3 regions of the Companilactobacillus sp. FL22-3 genome follow, and region 1 is predicted to be linked to each of the others. Evidence: predicted binding sites of a transcription regulator. Region 1 holds the regulator's gene; each other region holds the start of a gene.

What was found. The regulator NrdR, encoded in region 1, represses ribonucleotide reductase genes. The targets are predictions, from matches to a motif close to ACACNATATATNGTGT.
Region 2: nrdJ (ribonucleoside-triphosphate reductase, adenosylcobalamin-dependent) is a predicted target of NrdR. The motif match lies at 2,894-2,909, and genes of this name have one in related genera.
Region 3: ACYT32_RS05565 (deoxynucleoside kinase) is a predicted target of NrdR. The motif match lies at 1,730-1,745, and genes of this name have one in related genera.

The regions. Positions count from the first base shown of each region.
Region 1 covers NZ_JBTYYZ010000002.1:40,321-45,803, forward strand. Annotated here, with positions in the region: gene polA (DNA polymerase I) at 1-1,892, shown strand, start outside; gene mutM (DNA-formamidopyrimidine glycosylase) at 1,902-2,729, shown strand; gene coaE (dephospho-CoA kinase) at 2,711-3,319, shown strand; gene nrdR (transcriptional regulator NrdR) at 3,341-3,814, shown strand; gene ACYT32_RS02180 (DnaD domain protein) at 3,826-5,196, shown strand; gene dnaI (primosomal protein DnaI) at 5,199-5,483, shown strand, end outside.
Region 2 covers NZ_JBTYYZ010000005.1:106,190-111,672, forward strand. Annotated here, with positions in the region: gene ACYT32_RS06010 (CopY/TcrY family copper transport repressor) at 1-413, opposite strand, end outside; gene nrdJ (ribonucleoside-triphosphate reductase, adenosylcobalamin-dependent) at 626-2,866, opposite strand; gene ACYT32_RS06020 (hypothetical protein) at 3,285-4,031, opposite strand; gene ACYT32_RS06025 (SLAP domain-containing protein) at 4,145-5,458, opposite strand.
Region 3 covers NZ_JBTYYZ010000005.1:3,292-8,774, reverse strand. Annotated here, with positions in the region: gene ACYT32_RS05570 (SpaA isopeptide-forming pilin-related protein) at 1-1,588, opposite strand, end outside; gene ACYT32_RS05565 (deoxynucleoside kinase) at 1,848-2,489, shown strand; gene ACYT32_RS05560 (QueT transporter family protein) at 2,623-3,117, shown strand; gene ACYT32_RS05555 (glycosyltransferase family 4 protein) at 3,346-4,545, shown strand; gene ACYT32_RS05550 (glycosyltransferase family 4 protein) at 4,538-5,483, shown strand, end outside.

The DNA of each region.
Region 1 (5,483 bases):
CTCCAGTGGACTTAACTTTAGCTGATTTAGAATATCATGGCGACAATCAGGAACAACTGATCCAGTTTTATCAAAAGATGAATTTTAAGACCTTTTTAAATCGGATGGATATTCCTCAAGAGAATACTGCAGAAGATTTAGCTGATATTAAAGTTTTGCCACTGGATGCTGCAGCAGCAAAGAAAATTGCCAATAATACTCAACCACAGACGTTGATTGTTGAAGGCTTTGGCGAAAATTATCACTTGGCTCCCATCGTTGGTTTAGTTGTCTCTGATGGTAAGAATTGTTATGGAACAAATGATATTTCGATTCTTGAAAATGCTGATTTGAAGTCTTGGCTAGCTGATTCTACCAAAGAGAAGTACTTGTTCGATAATAAAGCAACGATTGCGTTATTGCACCGTTATGGCTGCCAACTGGAAGGGGTAAGCTTTGATATGTTGTTAGTCGCCTACTTGCTAGATACTAACGACAACAAGCAAGATATCGGGTTAGTTGCCAAGAATTACAATGTCAGTTTACCTTCTGAAGAAGAATTTTACGGTAAAGGTGTCAAAAAGGCGGTTCCCGAAGATACGGAAGTCTTATTGAATTTCTTAGCCCAAAAGGCTCAGGTTATTAGAAGTTTGAAAGACAAAATGTTAAAAGAACTAAAGGATAATGACCAGGATAGCTTGTATGACGAGATTGAATTGCCACTGTCTATTGTTTTAGCCAATATGGAGATCAAAGGGATTACCGTGGAGGTTTCTCGTCTTAAAGAGATGGAGAATACGTTTGCGACCCGTTTGAGTGAAATTGAACAAAAAATTTATCAAGCTGCCGGCAAAGAATTTAATATCAATTCACCTAAACAATTAGGTGTGGTCTTGTTTGAAGATTTGAAATTACCAGTAATCAAAAAGACTAAGACTGGCTACTCAACTTCAGTGGATGTCCTAGAGAAGTTAAAGGATAAGTCACCAGTCGTCCAGATGGTCTTAGATTATCGTCAAATTTCGAAGATTCAATCAACCTACGTTGTTGGTTTACAGAAGTTTGTCCAACCTGACAACAAGATCCATACGATTTATTTACAAACTTTGACCCAAACTGGACGGCTGTCTTCAATCGATCCTAACTTACAAAATATTCCAATTCGCATCGATGAAGGTAAGCAGATCCGTAAAGCTTTCGTACCTCAACACGATGACTGGGAGATCTTTTCTGCCGATTATTCACAAGTTGAGTTGCGAGTTTTGGCACATATCTCGGGCGATGAGAACATGCAAGAAGCCTTCCGTGAAGATTATGATATCCATGCGCATACTGCCATGCGGATCTTTGGTTTGAACAGTACTGATGAGGTGACCCCTGATATGCGTCGCCAAGCTAAAGCTACTAACTTTGGTATCGTCTACGGTATCAGTGATTATGGTTTGTCACAAAATATTGGAATCAGTCGTAAACAGGCGGCAGCTTTCATTGAATCTTATTTTGAACAATATCCTGGTGTTAAGAAGTACATGGACGACATTGTTAAATATGCGCGTGAGAATGGTTACGTGGAAACGATCATGCATCGTCGTCGTTATTTGCCTGACATTCATTCCAGCAACTTCAATATCAGAAATTTTGCCCAGAGAACGGCAATGAACACGCCAATTCAAGGTAGTGCCGCCGATATTATCAAAGTTGCCATGATCAATATGCAAAAGATGTTAGAAAAAGAACAGCTCCAAGCTAATTTGTTATTACAAGTACACGATGAAATGATTTTTGAAGCACCAAAATCTGAAATTGCAACGTTAGAAAAATTAGTTCCAAGTGTGATGGACTCAGCGGTCAAACTAGATGTTCCTTTGAAAGTTGAAACAGCCCATGGCAATACTTGGTACGAAGCAAAGTAGGTCGATAATATGCCAGAAATGCCGGAAGTAGAGACAGTTAGACGTGGTTTGAATTCTCAAGTTAAAGGACGAAAAATCACTCATGTAGAGATCCGTTATCAAAATCTGATCACGGGTGATGTCAAACAGTTTAGTGAATTTGTGACTGGGGCAACGATTACTGATGTTGGTCGGCGAGCAAAGTTTTTATTGATTCATTTAGATAATGGCTATACGATAATCAGTCACTTACGAATGGAAGGACGTTACCGTATTTCAGCTGATCCCAGTGCGATTGATAAGCATTCTCATGCAATTTTCAGCTTGGATAATGGCGAAAAAATGATTTATAATGACGTGCGTAAATTCGGTCGCATGCAACTGTGGCCCACGGCTGAATTGTCGACCAACAAGTCAATCATGAAGCTAGGACCAGAGCCATTGTCGCCTGACTTTACCTTTGAAAAACTTAAGCCAAGAATTATGCGTCATAGAAAAGATATTAAGACGGTCTTGTTGGATCAGTCAGGCTTGAGTGGCTTGGGCAATATTTATGTCGATGAGGTATTGTGGCAAGTTAAGATTCATCCTCAAACGCCAGCCAATCACCTCAATGATGAGGATATCAAGGCTATTATTGTTGCTTCAAATCAAGAGATGGAATCAGCTATTGCTAACGGAGGTTCAACAGTTCGTTCGTATATCGATGCGACTGGTCACAAAGGTAATATGCAGAATAGTCTTAAAGTCTACGGTAAAGAGGGAACACCTTGTCCCCGTTGCAAAACAGAGATTGAAAAGATTAAAGTTGGAGGTCGTGGGACGCATTTTTGTCCTAAATGTCAGATCGTCAAATGAGTAAAATATATGGATTAACCGGGGGAATTGCCAGTGGTAAGTCAACCGTTTTAGCAATGTTTCGCCAACATGGTTTTCAAGTCTTTGACGCTGATTCAGTGGCACGAGAGGTAGTCGTACCAGGATCAATCGGTTTACAGCAGATTACAGCTCAATTTGGGACCGAAGTTCTCAAATCCGATGGGACTTTGGATCGTGCCAAATTGGGAGCAATTGTTTTTAGTGATCATCAAGAACTAAAGAAATTGAACCAGATTACTCGTCCATTGATCAAAGAGAAGATATTAAAGACTATTGCGGCAGTCAAACGGTCAAACAGCTCGACAATTTCTATTTTTGAAATTCAATTGTTGTTTGAGGGTGGTTATCAAACCTACTTTGACGGTATAATTAGTCTTTACGAAAGACCAGAAGTACAGTTGCAACGGTTAATGACCCGAAATAATTTAACTAAAAAAGTCGCCTTAGAACGAATCAATTCACAAATGTCGATGGATGAGAAACGCAGTCGAGCTGATTTTGTGATTGATAATTCTTTTGACTTAGCACATCTTGAAAATGAAATCGAAAAGTTAATATCGCAACTTTAATTGAGAAAAGAGGTTAGAATCTTGATTTGTCCACATTGCCATCATGATTCATCAAAAGTTATCGACAGTCGCCCCAGTGATGAAGGGCGTGCTATTCGTCGTCGCCGTGAATGTGAATATTGCGGTACGAGAATTACCACCTTTGAAAGGTTGGAAAAATCACCTTTATTAGTGATTAAAAAGAACGGCAACCGTGAGGAATTCAGCCGTGAGAAGTTATTGCATGGAATCGTTCGGGCAGCCGAAAAACGTCCAGTAACAATGGATCAAATGAATTCTATCGTTGACAAAGTTGAAAATGAAATCAGAGCCAATGGTGAGAGTGAAGTTCGTTCACAAGTAATTGGTGAACACGTTATGAAGATTTTAGCTAAAGTCGACGATGTAACTTACATTCGTTTTGCCAGCGTCTACCGTGAATTTAAAGACATGAATAGTTTCATGCAAGAAGTTCAAGAGATGATGGCTAATGGAAATAAAATTGACAAGAAATAAGAGGGATGCCAGTGTCAACAAGTAATTTTCAATCAGAAAAGTTTACACCACTAGTTGGCTATTGGTGTTTGCCTAATGGCCATCTCAATGATGACGATCGTCACGTTTTGACGGATTTATATTTACCGATTTTAGGAACTGAAGCCTTTAGTCTCTATTTATTGTTGTGGGAAAAATTGCCGAATAAGGAATTGGTTACCCAACGCAAGTCGCATGCTGAATTATTCAGTCTTTTGGGAATCGATCAAAAACGTTTTTATGAGGCTCGAATCAAAGATGAAGCTTTAGGATTGATCAGAACTTTTGAAAAAAAGGATGACCTAGGGACTTATTATATTTACCAGTTATTTGAACCTTTAACTCCCAATCATTTTTTCAAAGATGACTTGTTGAGTATCTTTTTGTACGAACAAGTTGGCGATAAAAAGTATCATTTATTGGCCGATAAATATGCTCAGTCAGATCTCATTTTGAAGAATTCTCAAGAGATCACGAAGGACTTTTTAGAAGTATTTCAGTTAAGCGACAATGACTTGATCAATACTCCGAGTGAAGTACAGTCGGCGCGTGACAATTTTCAAGTTACTTCTAAGGCCAATAAACCAGCAATTTCAGCCGAAAAGGTTCAACCGTTAGATTGGGAATTGATTGGTGATCGTATCGCTCAGTCGGCCAAGATCAGTAAAGACAATTTGCTAGAAAATCAAGAGTTGATCTTGAGTCTCCGGTCTTTTTATGGGCTGGACGAGATGCAGATCATTAGCGCAATCAATGCAACGACTGATATTGTGAATGAAAAGATCGATCCAGTACGTCTGAAAAAACATGTGCAAGATCTCTTTGAGAAAAATGCTAATATCAAAGTTAAAGCTCAGACTGAAGCTCAAGAATCGACCGCAGATAAAAGTGTCACTAAGTTCAATCAAGCTGATCAATTGATACTTCAACAAGCCAAGTCAATGGTTCCGGCAGACTTCTTAACGGCCCAAAAGCAAAAAAATGGCGGGTTCGTCGGTAGTGTTGAGTCAAGAGCTTTACGTAATATGTCGATGAAAGCATTCTTGTCGGCTCCAGTTTTGAATATCTTGGTTTACTATATTTTGCAAAATTCACCAGCTTTAAGTTTGCCCCTAATGGAAACGGTGGCTAATGATTGGAGTCAAAATGGCGTTAAGACACCTGAACAGGCATTGCAACGAATCAGCGACTTCCAAAATCGACCTCGAAATCCTAAGCGACGGTATAATAACAACAATAATCGCCGGGTGGAACAGGCAACTGACTGGAGCAAGGTTAAGCCAAAATTACCGAATAAGACAAGTAATGTTAATCGTGATGATCTCCAAGAACGTTTGAAAAAATTAAGAAATAAGGACAACTAAGTATGGAAAATTTAGGTAACAGATTGGCAGAATATATGAATTCAAAGAATTTGACGGAAGACTATCGTCGCTTGCTTAATGGTGCCTTAAAGGATCCTGACGTCCAAGAATTTTTGAAGCAAAATAGTGATCAGATCAATCCTGATGCGATTTCTACTAGTGCTGCTAGTATCTACGAATTTTATAATCACAAGAATCACAGCAGCGAATTGTCCAAAGGTTATTATCCTAAGCTGATCGTCAATAATCACAATATCGAAGTGGCTTATTATCCTAACGAAAAAACC
Region 2 (5,483 bases), on a different contig from region 1:
TTAGCTTCCAAACAATCACAGTCAACTTCTTTAGGAGCCGTCTTGGCTTTCTGGTTCAAAGTCTGTAGCAATGTGGCAATGTCAGTTTGTGAGATTGCTGAATTTTCAATCAAATCATTGATGGCATGCCCTTTTTGCATACAACAGAGATTATCAAAAAGTTCATTGACACTCTCGTGGATCGCCTGTTCTTCACCAATCAGGGGTTGATAAATATAGGGACGTTTTGTTTCATCGGCTTGAAGAAAATGCTTCTTTTGGAGACGAATCATCAAAGTTTTGACTGTCGCAGCTTTCCAACCAGTTTTACGCTCCAAGATCTCGATGATTTGCTTACTTGAAGCCTGACCTAAAGTCCAAATAATTCTCATAACTTGCCACTCTGCATGACTCATCGTTGTAATTTCTGTCAAAACTTGGTCCTCCATTCAGTTTACATTTGTAATCTCTTAACAAACTACAGTTTACAACTGTAAACATAAACTGTAAAGTTTAAGCTCTTTTACATTGACCAAAAGTGAAATATTAACAACTCAAATTTTTTCCAAAAAAAAATCCTCTGATCTTTTTTTGATCAGGGGATTTAAGTATCTTAAAGGCTAATCTTATAGCCGATTTATTATTTCTATCTAATTGGACATGCTCCACCAGCACAATCTGATTGATCGACCAATTCGATATCTTTCTTATCGTGATTGTCATTTTGTTGAGCAAAGACAGCTGCAACATTCTCATTAACTTCTGCTTCACGTTTTTGGTAAAGCTTCTTGTCGATTGGTTGCTTTGGAGCTTGCTTGAAGTCAGCACCACTATAAGGCAACAGTGAAGTCGATTTCGTCAAATGTCTATATTGGTACATCAATGGAGCAATTTGATCAGCTTCGCTTGGTTGGAAAGTAATCGTACAACTAACAGCATTATCAGACCAATATGTTTGTAAGAAAGCTTGAGTAGCAAATTGTTCAGCAATTGAAACTGAACCGGCAGAAGCAAAGTTTGGATTGTCGGCGTTGACAGCTTTAACTGGGAACTCGACGCACATTGTATGTTTCGTATAAACGTCAGGTTCGATCTTGTATCCACAAGCCTTTAGAGCTGGCAATAATGGATCAGAATCTTGGAATCTGATACGTTGAATTAAGTAACCTGCATAGTGGAAATGCATACCTTCAGAAACCCCAGCCAACTTAGCAACAGTACCTGAAGGTTTAACTGTTGTATGTTTGATTGATGGTTTGCATCCTAAAACTTGTGAGTACTCCTTGTCAGCTTCAACGACTGTCTTGTACAAGTCATCGAATTTCTTCACAACACGTTGATCGTAAATTGGCTTTTGGACTGTTTCTCCTGTTTCAGGATCAGTGGTAGGTTCAAAACCGGTCACAACACGATTACCGAATGTAGTCAAAATCCAGTCTTGAATACCAGACATTGACACTCCGATTCGACGATTCTTTTGAATAACATTACGAGAAACTTCCCAATCGTAATTGCTGAAAGTAACACGCTTAGTATAACGGGCAGCTAACGTAAAGGCTTCCTCTAAACTCCAGCCTTGCTCAGTGGCAATCAATGGAAAGACTTCAAATAAGTTGCATGGTTCACCATTGCTCAAAGAAATTTCCCCACATGGATTAGTTCCTTCAACACCTTCATCGATTCCTGGTTGATAACCGTCGATGGCACGACCATAGTTCTTGGATAATTCCAAGTTCACAATACCAGGTTCACCATTGTGAGTAATGGAGTCGGCAATTGGTGCATAGCGTTTGAATTCAGAATCAACTGCCACACTGTTATTAGAAGCCCAACGGTGATGGTAGAGTTTCTTTTGATCTTGTTTCATAGTAATGAAGTCGTCATCAGTTGCACCGCCCAAAGCTAATTCTGCTGAACGACGAACATTTCCGGCTACGACCGTCTTACCGATCAAGTTACCCATATCGGTACAGTCAACCGAAGTCAACTTGCGTCCAACCGCATTATTCAATACTTCGTTAATATCGAAAAACATTTCAATCAATGGTATGGGACCGGAAGCAGTTCCACCAAAACCTTTGATTTTTTCGCCTTTAGCACGGATATCAGTAATATCAAGAACGACTTGATCAAGTCCATCGTTAGTGTCAGCAAAGTGAGCATCGATCATATTAGCATTTCCGATGACCCAACCTTCACGGGTATCAGGAATTTCATAATGACGTGTAGCAGAAATGTCATTTTCAGCCAACCAATCGTCACGATCAACTGCACCAGCTTCGATAGAGTCTTTATAAGAGGCACTCTCTTTACCAATGATTACAGTTAAATCGACTTTATTATCAACCTCAGGCATTAACTTCATGTTGCTAGGAACAACAGAGAAACCAACGCCGCCACCCTTCATCAATTGATCAAACATGAAGGAGAATGGCATTGAAACTGCGAGTTGATCCTTTTGCAAATAATCTGGCACGATATGGCTTTCACCATACTTTTGAGGACGAATAGCCACGAACCAACAGTTATTCAAAGCATCCCCGTTGCGATGTTGATATTCTGTTCCTGAGATCCACAGATTTCGACCTGATGGTGTAGCTGCCAAGCCATAGACCAATTTGTATAATTGTTGAGCTTCTTTAACTAATCCGGCATATTCTTCATCAGTTAAATCGTCTTTTTTCAAACGAGGGTCAAGATTAATATTTCCTTCGATAACACGCTTTACAGTTTCTGACCAGTTCTCAGTTCGACCCAGTTCAGGAATCCAACGGGCATATGTTCGTTTATAGGTGACCCAACCTAGTTCACCCCAGTGGGGTTTAATTGTTTTTTTAACATTTTCGATAAATTCATCTGACAAAATAACTTTATTAATAACGTCCATTACTGATCACTCCACATAATTAAGATAACACAATATATAGTACCCTCAAAAATAAAAAATAACAAGATATAGTAGTTAATTATTACCATTGACATTTAGTAATTATTAGCAATCCTTGTTATTTCTGTAATTTTAGATTTATAAATCGATTAAATTTTTAAGCGAGTAAAACAAATTGCAACTACTATTTTAGCCCCCATTTTGAAGACTAAGCAATGATTATTTTAATTTAAACTTCCGAGTAAATTTCAAGTGGGTAAATGAAAATTTTTATCTTGACACGAACATATGGTTGTCAGATCAGGTGTTCCACAAGAAAAATTATTTTTAATTATAAAAAAATCTGACGAATTGTCACCTTTCGTCAGACCTATACCAATTCTATTTATTCAGAGCATTTCTCCCAAGTAATAAATCATTAAAAATTATTTAAGCGTTCAGTGATCCGTTTTAAGTTGGGATATTTTTTGAGATTACCTTTTAGAAAAGCGGGATTATTCAAGCGATAAGTTTTTGATTCTTGAGTCCAATACGTTACTTGTGGATTATTGATCACAAAGAAATTCTTTCGGCTTAGGCCAAAGTGCTGATACATCTTCTTTTGATTTTCATTCTCAGCTCGAAAACGATTCAAGCCAATAATTATTTTTTGGCCAATTTGAGGCATCGGGATACTTGGATCACTGGCTCGAATAATCGTATTAGGATCATCAAAGCCAAAATCTTTCGTAGTATCTTTATCCGTAAACACATTTACGTAATCTTTAACTCGAGCTAGACCACCGGAAAATTCCGTTTTGATAGTTTTACCTTGCCAAGATTTATCGCCAGAAATTACTTTTTCAATATAAATCGTGGCTTTGGTCTCGGTGACTAAGCGTCCTAACTCGGGCTGTAAATTAACCACTTGAGCTTTTACAAGCAATTGATTGCCAGCTGTCAAACGCTGCCAGGACATACTAGAGTCATCATATGCAGGCGGAATAGTTGGCGTCTGATCGGATATTTTCTTATCTAAGTCGACAGCTTGACGTAATCGTCTATTCCACTTAGTTTTGTTCTGACGAATTGTTTTGACTGCAGGTGCACTAGATGGTGACTGATTAGTACAGGAGCTTAATGATAACAACATTACTCCCATTATCAGCCAAATTATTTTTTTCATCGCTAGGTTCATTTCCCTTCAGTCATTTTTCTTACCTAGCGTACTATACCACAACAAAAAAGCGAGTCGCTCAATCTTTTCTCAAAAGATCGAATTACTCGCTTGGTGACTAATTATTTCGTTAGATTACTTGCTTTAACCCATTCATTAGTTGCTACTTGGTAATAAGTTTCACCATTAAGTGTCATCTTATTAGCAGTCTTCCATGATGAATTTGGTCCTAAAGCACGATCAGAAATAGCTGTACCATCTTTAGTATATAGTTGAGCCACAGTTGAACCAATAGTTACAACACCAACTGCTGGTTTAACGTTTGAATCATTATTAGTTGTTTGACCAACTACGGTAACAGTACTTGCGTCAACCCATTCATTAGTTGCTACTTGATAATATGTCTTGCCATTTAAGACCATCTTATTAGCTGTACGCCAGCTTGTGTTTGGTCCCAATCCACGGCCGGAAAGTTCCTTACCATTCTTGTCATAAAGTTTAGCAACTGAACCACTTGTTGCTACTACATTTGAGAATGGTGTGACTGTATTGTTAGTAGCTGTAACATCATTGGCATTGACCCACTCGTTAGAAGCAACTTTGTAGTAAGTTTGACCATTGATTACTTTAGTACCAAAAGTCTTCCATGAGCTGTTTGCTGCTAATGTACGTCCACTGATGACATTTCCATAAATGGTATATAACTGTGCAGTTTTATCGTTAACTGTTACAACACCAGTAGCTGTTTCACCAGAATCAGCTTTTGTAACGGTGATAAATTGAGTATTGTTATCGCTTTGAAGTGTGATGCTATTTGAATCGATCTTGTAACCAACTGGAATTTGAGCTTGAGTTAATTCGACCTTATCACCGACCTTGTCGCCAAATACTTCCGTACGATCGACTTCTGAATTATCAGCAGTCTTAAAGATCAATGTATTAAAGACTTTTCTATTTACAGCAACATTATATTCTTTGCCTTGTTCCAAAGTAATTGTTTGTTCTGAATCATTGACCCAACTACAACCGGCAGGAATATCTGTCAACTTATAAGTGTTACCAACACCGCCGTTAACAACTTCTGAATCCACTATTTTATTATTTTGATCGACATAGTTAACTTTGACTGAAATCATTTGATTAACAATAGCTTTTACTGTAGAACCATCTGCACCAAAAACGGCTTTGTTATTAGTTGGAATAGCATAACCATCTGGAGCATAATTGATAGCTGATCCTTGAGCACCTTGCAAGCTTTGGCTACGAATAAAATCACCATTTTGATCATAGAACGAAACGGTATTCGTTACATTCGTTGTTGCTTGAGTAGTCGCGGTATTGTCAGCATGGACAGTAGTTGGTGTTGTCACTGTTGCACCCAAGACCATCCCAGAAACTAGTAATCCACTGAATAATAATGATGTACTCTTTTTCAAAATAATCCCTCCATAAATTATTTGG
Region 3 (5,483 bases), on a different contig from region 1:
ACTTTTGTAGATCGACTGAATAAGTATCATCAAAACCTGTTTCATTTTCATTTTCAACTGAAATCATGGCTGGTGTGAGATTGTCTTTAGTTATGCTAAAATTAATCTCTTTTTGAGTAATTAAGTAACCAGCAGGAGCTTTAGTTTCTACGAGTGTATAGTCACCAATAGGTAAGTTATACAGATGACCAATACCTAGGCTATCAGTCGTTATTTTACCAACAACATTGCCAGCACTATCTTTGACCTCAAATTCAGCTCCAGATAAGCGATAGCCAGTCTCAGCATCCAGCTTCATAATAACAATTGAACCTTCTTCACTTCCAGCGGGTTCATCTTTAGCAGTTACATTAACTGTAGTTGAAGTTGAACCCGTGATCGTGAAGGGTACTTCATTGCCATTCACTTGATAACCGTCAGGTGCAGTTACTTCTTTAAAATAATAATTACCCTTGGCTAAATCTGTAACCGTTAATTGACCATTTTCATCGGTTGTTAAACCAGTTTTGATTGGTTCGTCGCTGCCGACTTTGTAAAGATCATAAACTGCACCAGCTAATAAAGTCGCATCGTTATCAGCACTTTGCTTAGTCAATGTGACAGAGCCAAGGATTTCGTTACCGTTACCGCTTCCCGAGTTGGTATTGCTGGTAACACTTCCGTCAGCCGAGCCTTGATTGTTATTAGATCCATTGCCAGATCCACCGTCTGACCATGTAAAGTCGGCATGGTTTTTGAATTTAAATCCAGCCATATTTTCAGGATCATTAATTCTTGTTTGGAAAGTTACCGCATAGAATTGATTGTCCTTTGGTAAATTACTGATTTCAAAACCATTGGTTGCTTCGTTCAATTGGTAACCACTGATAGGACCCTTCTTTTTATAGTAACCAGTCTTATCAGTCCAATATGCCTCGTATACATTAACAGTTCCAGGCACATAAGTCTGACCTGAAGTAGTTGAGTCAATGCGGTCGCTAATAGTTAAGTTTTTAAATTCTTGACTATTACGGTTGGCGAGGATGGTCCAAGTAACAATAGCATTACCATTCTCGTCGGTTCCGATAACACCCTTTTTTGAAAAGTCGCTATCAGAAGTGGTGACAGTCATATTGGCATGCTTGTCACCAATTTGAACATCGTTTTTACCAACGACCGCATCTTTACCAACACCGATACCGGATGCAATATTGATACTTCCGGTAAAGTCTTGCTTATTCTCAACATTTTCGTTGAAAGTAACAGTGATAGTATTGTCTGCATTTAAGACTGCATTACCAATCACATTACCGTCATTATCAATCAGTTCAATATTCTCTCCAGGTGACTTAACCTTCAAAGTAGTTGGCAAGTCGATTGTCCAAGTGTCGCCAGCTTGCAAATCTTTACCAGTTGCATCCCAATCGATGGTCAGGTTAACTTCGCTAGCAGTACCGTGATTCTTGTCCTTAATCGAAATACCACTCAGTAAATCATTCGTACCATAATTAGTTGCAGCCTTTGCAGTTGCTTGGCTGCTACTTATTAAAACGATGAAACTAAAGACCGCAAGGAGTGTAACTAGCAGATTGCGAAATCTTTTCCCCATAATAATTTCCCCTTTCTTCATTTGATACATCCCAATTATATGATGAATAATATTTATAAGAAAGGGAAATATTTATATTTTTATAATTTATTATTTCTAACTATATGTGTAGATTTATCAACTGTTTAAGCTTTGAAAACACTACCATATATTGTGAATTTTTGGAAAGCTATACAATATATGGACAAGAAGTGATATTATTATGAATGTTGTTTTTTTTACAAATAGAGATCGAATTGATATATGGAGGAGAATAATGATGATCGTATTGAGCGGCGCAATCGGAGCCGGTAAAAGTTCATTGGCAGCATTATTATCAGAACATTTAGGAACTGAGGCATTCTACGAACAAGTAGATGATAATCCTGTTTTGCCACTATTTTATAAGGACCCTAAGAAGTATGCTTTCTTGCTACAGATTTACTTCTTGAACAAACGTTTTGAATCAATTAAGAAAGCTATGGTGCAAGATAATAACGTCTTGGATCGTTCAATTTACGAAGATTCACTGTTCTTCCACATGAACGCTGATATGGGCCGTGCTACACCTCAAGAAGTAAAAGTTTACGATGAATTGCTTGATAATATGATGCAAGAACTACCATATGCTGCCGCAAAGAAAGCTCCAGACTTGTTAGTTCATTTAGACATTTCTTATGATACGATGATTCACCGCATCGAAAAACGTGGTCGTTCATATGAGCAACCAGAACAAGATCCCACTTTACCAGAATATTATCATCAACTATTGAGCCGTTATGATGGCTGGTATGACGATTATGATTACAGTCCTAAGATGAAGATCGATGGCGACAAGTATGATTTCGTTGAAAATGCTGATGACCGTCAAAAAGTGCTTGATTTAATTGATGAACAATTACGTGTTAGAGGAACTTTATAAGCGTTAATTACGAAAGATCGGCTAAGGCTGATCTTTTTTTAATTCTTGCTAGTCATAAAAAAGTACGATAATCTATTAAAGGCAGTTTGCACTGGTTAACCTGCTATAAATTAAAACAGTGGAGGGTTTTACTTTGAGTAACTTAAAAACTAGGGATATTACCAAATTAGCATTGATTGCAGCGTTATATGTTGCTGTGACGATTGCTCCGGGGATATCTGCACTTTCATATGGATCAATTCAGTTTCGGGTTTCCGAGATTTTGATGTTGTTGCCATTTTTCAATCATAAATACAGTTGGTCGTTGATCATCGGTTGTCTGATTTCCAATCTATTCAGCGCTCAACTGGGGATGTACGATATAGTTCTAGGTACGTTAGCGACAGCTATTGCCTGCTTGATCATTACTAGAATACCTGCTAAGAATAAGTTCTTGTGGACGGTTCCCGTTATCTGTGCCGTGGTCAACGGTATAATTGTCGGAGCCGAGTTACATTATGTGCTGAAATTACCTTTCTGGCTCAACTTTGTAACGGTCGGTTTGGGTGAGTTAGCTGTAGTAGCACTCGGAGCTGTAATTTTTTATTTCTTAATGGAAAATAAGGCTTTTAGTAGATTAGTTAGATAGAAACAGTGGATGAAGGGAGAGGTTCCTTCATTTTTTTGTTATAATCTACTTTATAAAGGTTAAAATTGATAGAATTCCTTTTTGTTGATATATTTTTGGAATTGAAAGTCAAAAAGTCAACTAAATAAGTTGGTTTGGAACAAGCCATAGTTAATAGTTTCAATCGTTGCTAAAAATTCGTTAATTTAATGAATAGTTCACACAGTATTGTGAGGAGATGTGTTTTTTATGAATGTCGGAATTTTTACCGATACATACTTCCCTCAAGTTAGTGGGGTAGCTACATCGATCCAGACGTTGAAAAACGACTTAGAGCGTAAGGGACATTCGGTTTATATTTTTACAACCACTGATCCCAATGTGCCAAAGAATACGATCGAGCCTAATATTTTTCGTTTAGCCAGTGTGCCTTTTATCTCATTTACTGATCGAAGGATTGCTATTCGAGGGATGTTTCATGCGGTCGATTTAGCTAAAGAACTTAAACTAGATATTATTCATACACAAACTGAGTTCTCACTTGGTATGATTGGAAAATTTGTTGCTAAACAGTTAAAAATTCCTTTCGTTCACACATATCACACAATGTATGAAGATTATTTGCATTATGTTTTGAATGGTCATTTGCTCAAGCCTTATCACGTTAAACAAATGACCCGGATCTTTTTAAAGAATGCTTCTGGAGTTATCGCTCCGAGTGTGCAAGTTAAAGAGACAATGGATCGTTATAAGATTAAAGCTCCAATCTCTATCATACCTACTGGGGTGGATCTGTCAGAGTATACTAAGCCCGTTAACACGTCGGAATTACGAGAGAAGCTTGGTCTTCAAGAGGACACTCCCGTTATCTTGATGCTGAGCCGAATTGCGTTAGAGAAGAAAATCGACCATATGTTGAAGTCAATGCCAGCATTATTGAAATATAATCCTAAGATCATGTTGGTAATCGTTGGCGATGGGCCTGATATGGATGAGTTAGTTCAAATGACTCAAGATCTAGGAATCAGCGATAATGTCATCTTCACTGGTGAAGTTGAGCATGACAAGATCTCACCTTATTACCATATGGCTAATATTTTTGTCTCCTCGAGTGATACCGAGTCGCAAGGGTTGACTTATATCGAAGCAATTGCTTCAGGTACGAAGATCATAGTTCGTAGTGCGCCTTATACGGATGCATTATTGACTGATCCGTCGGTTGGTGTAACATTCAATGAAGACAATCAGTTGGTACCAAAAATCAAGACTTATCTTGACCATCCAAGTTCCTTTGACGATCGAGAAGCTCGCCACAAGGTCTTGTACGGTATTTCGTCCGATGGTTTTGGGAACTCAGTGCTTGACTTTTACAGTCGAGCTGAAGACTACTTCGTCAAGGAAAAGCTTTCAGACCTATCAATCGATCCAGAGGAGTATTCGAATGATTAAAATTAATATGTTTTCATCTGCCGATAAAGTGGCTGGACAAGGTGTCGGCAGTGCCTATAAAGAATTGATCGGATTGTTGAAGGATCATTTTAGTGATGAGTTCGATGTCAAAATCAATGATTATCACGCAAGTGATCTAAGTCATTATCATACAATCGATCCGCAATTTTATTTATCGACTTTTTCTAAAAAGCGTGGTCGTAAGATCGGTTACGTTCACTTCTTGCCGGAAACTTTAGAAGGCAGTATCAAATTGCCTGAACCAGCTAAGAGTGTTTTCTACAAATACGTGATCAGCTTTTACAAACGTATGGATCAAATTGTAGTGGTTAATCCCACTTTCATCGATAAATTAGTCGCTCACGGATTGGATCGAAAGAAGATCAAATATATTCCTAATTTCGTTTCGACCGAGAATTTCTACGAGAAGACTGCCGAAGAGAAAGCTGATTTTCGTAAAAAAATGGGTATTCCAGCTGATAAATTCGTTGTTTTCGGCGACGGTCAAGTTCAAGAGCGTAAGGGTGTCGATGATTTTTACAAACTGGCACAGACTAACCCCGATATTATGTTTATCTGGGCCGGTGGCTTTTCATTTGGAAAAATCACCGATGGTTACGACCGTTACAAGGATATGATCGATAATGCTCCTAGTAATATGAAATTCACAGGTATAGTTGATAGAAATGATTTAGTAAACTACTATAATATTTGTGATTTATTCTTGTTACCTTCATATGATGAACTTTTTCCAATGTCAGTTTTAGAAGCATTCAGTTGTGGAGCACCAGTTTTGTTGCGTGATTTGGAACTTTATCGTGCAATCATTGACGGTTACTATCAAAAAGCTGATGGATTTGCTGATATGAACGCTTTCATCAATAAGGCCAATCAAGATCGAAGCATACTAGATGATTTCAAGCTCAAGTCTAAAGAAG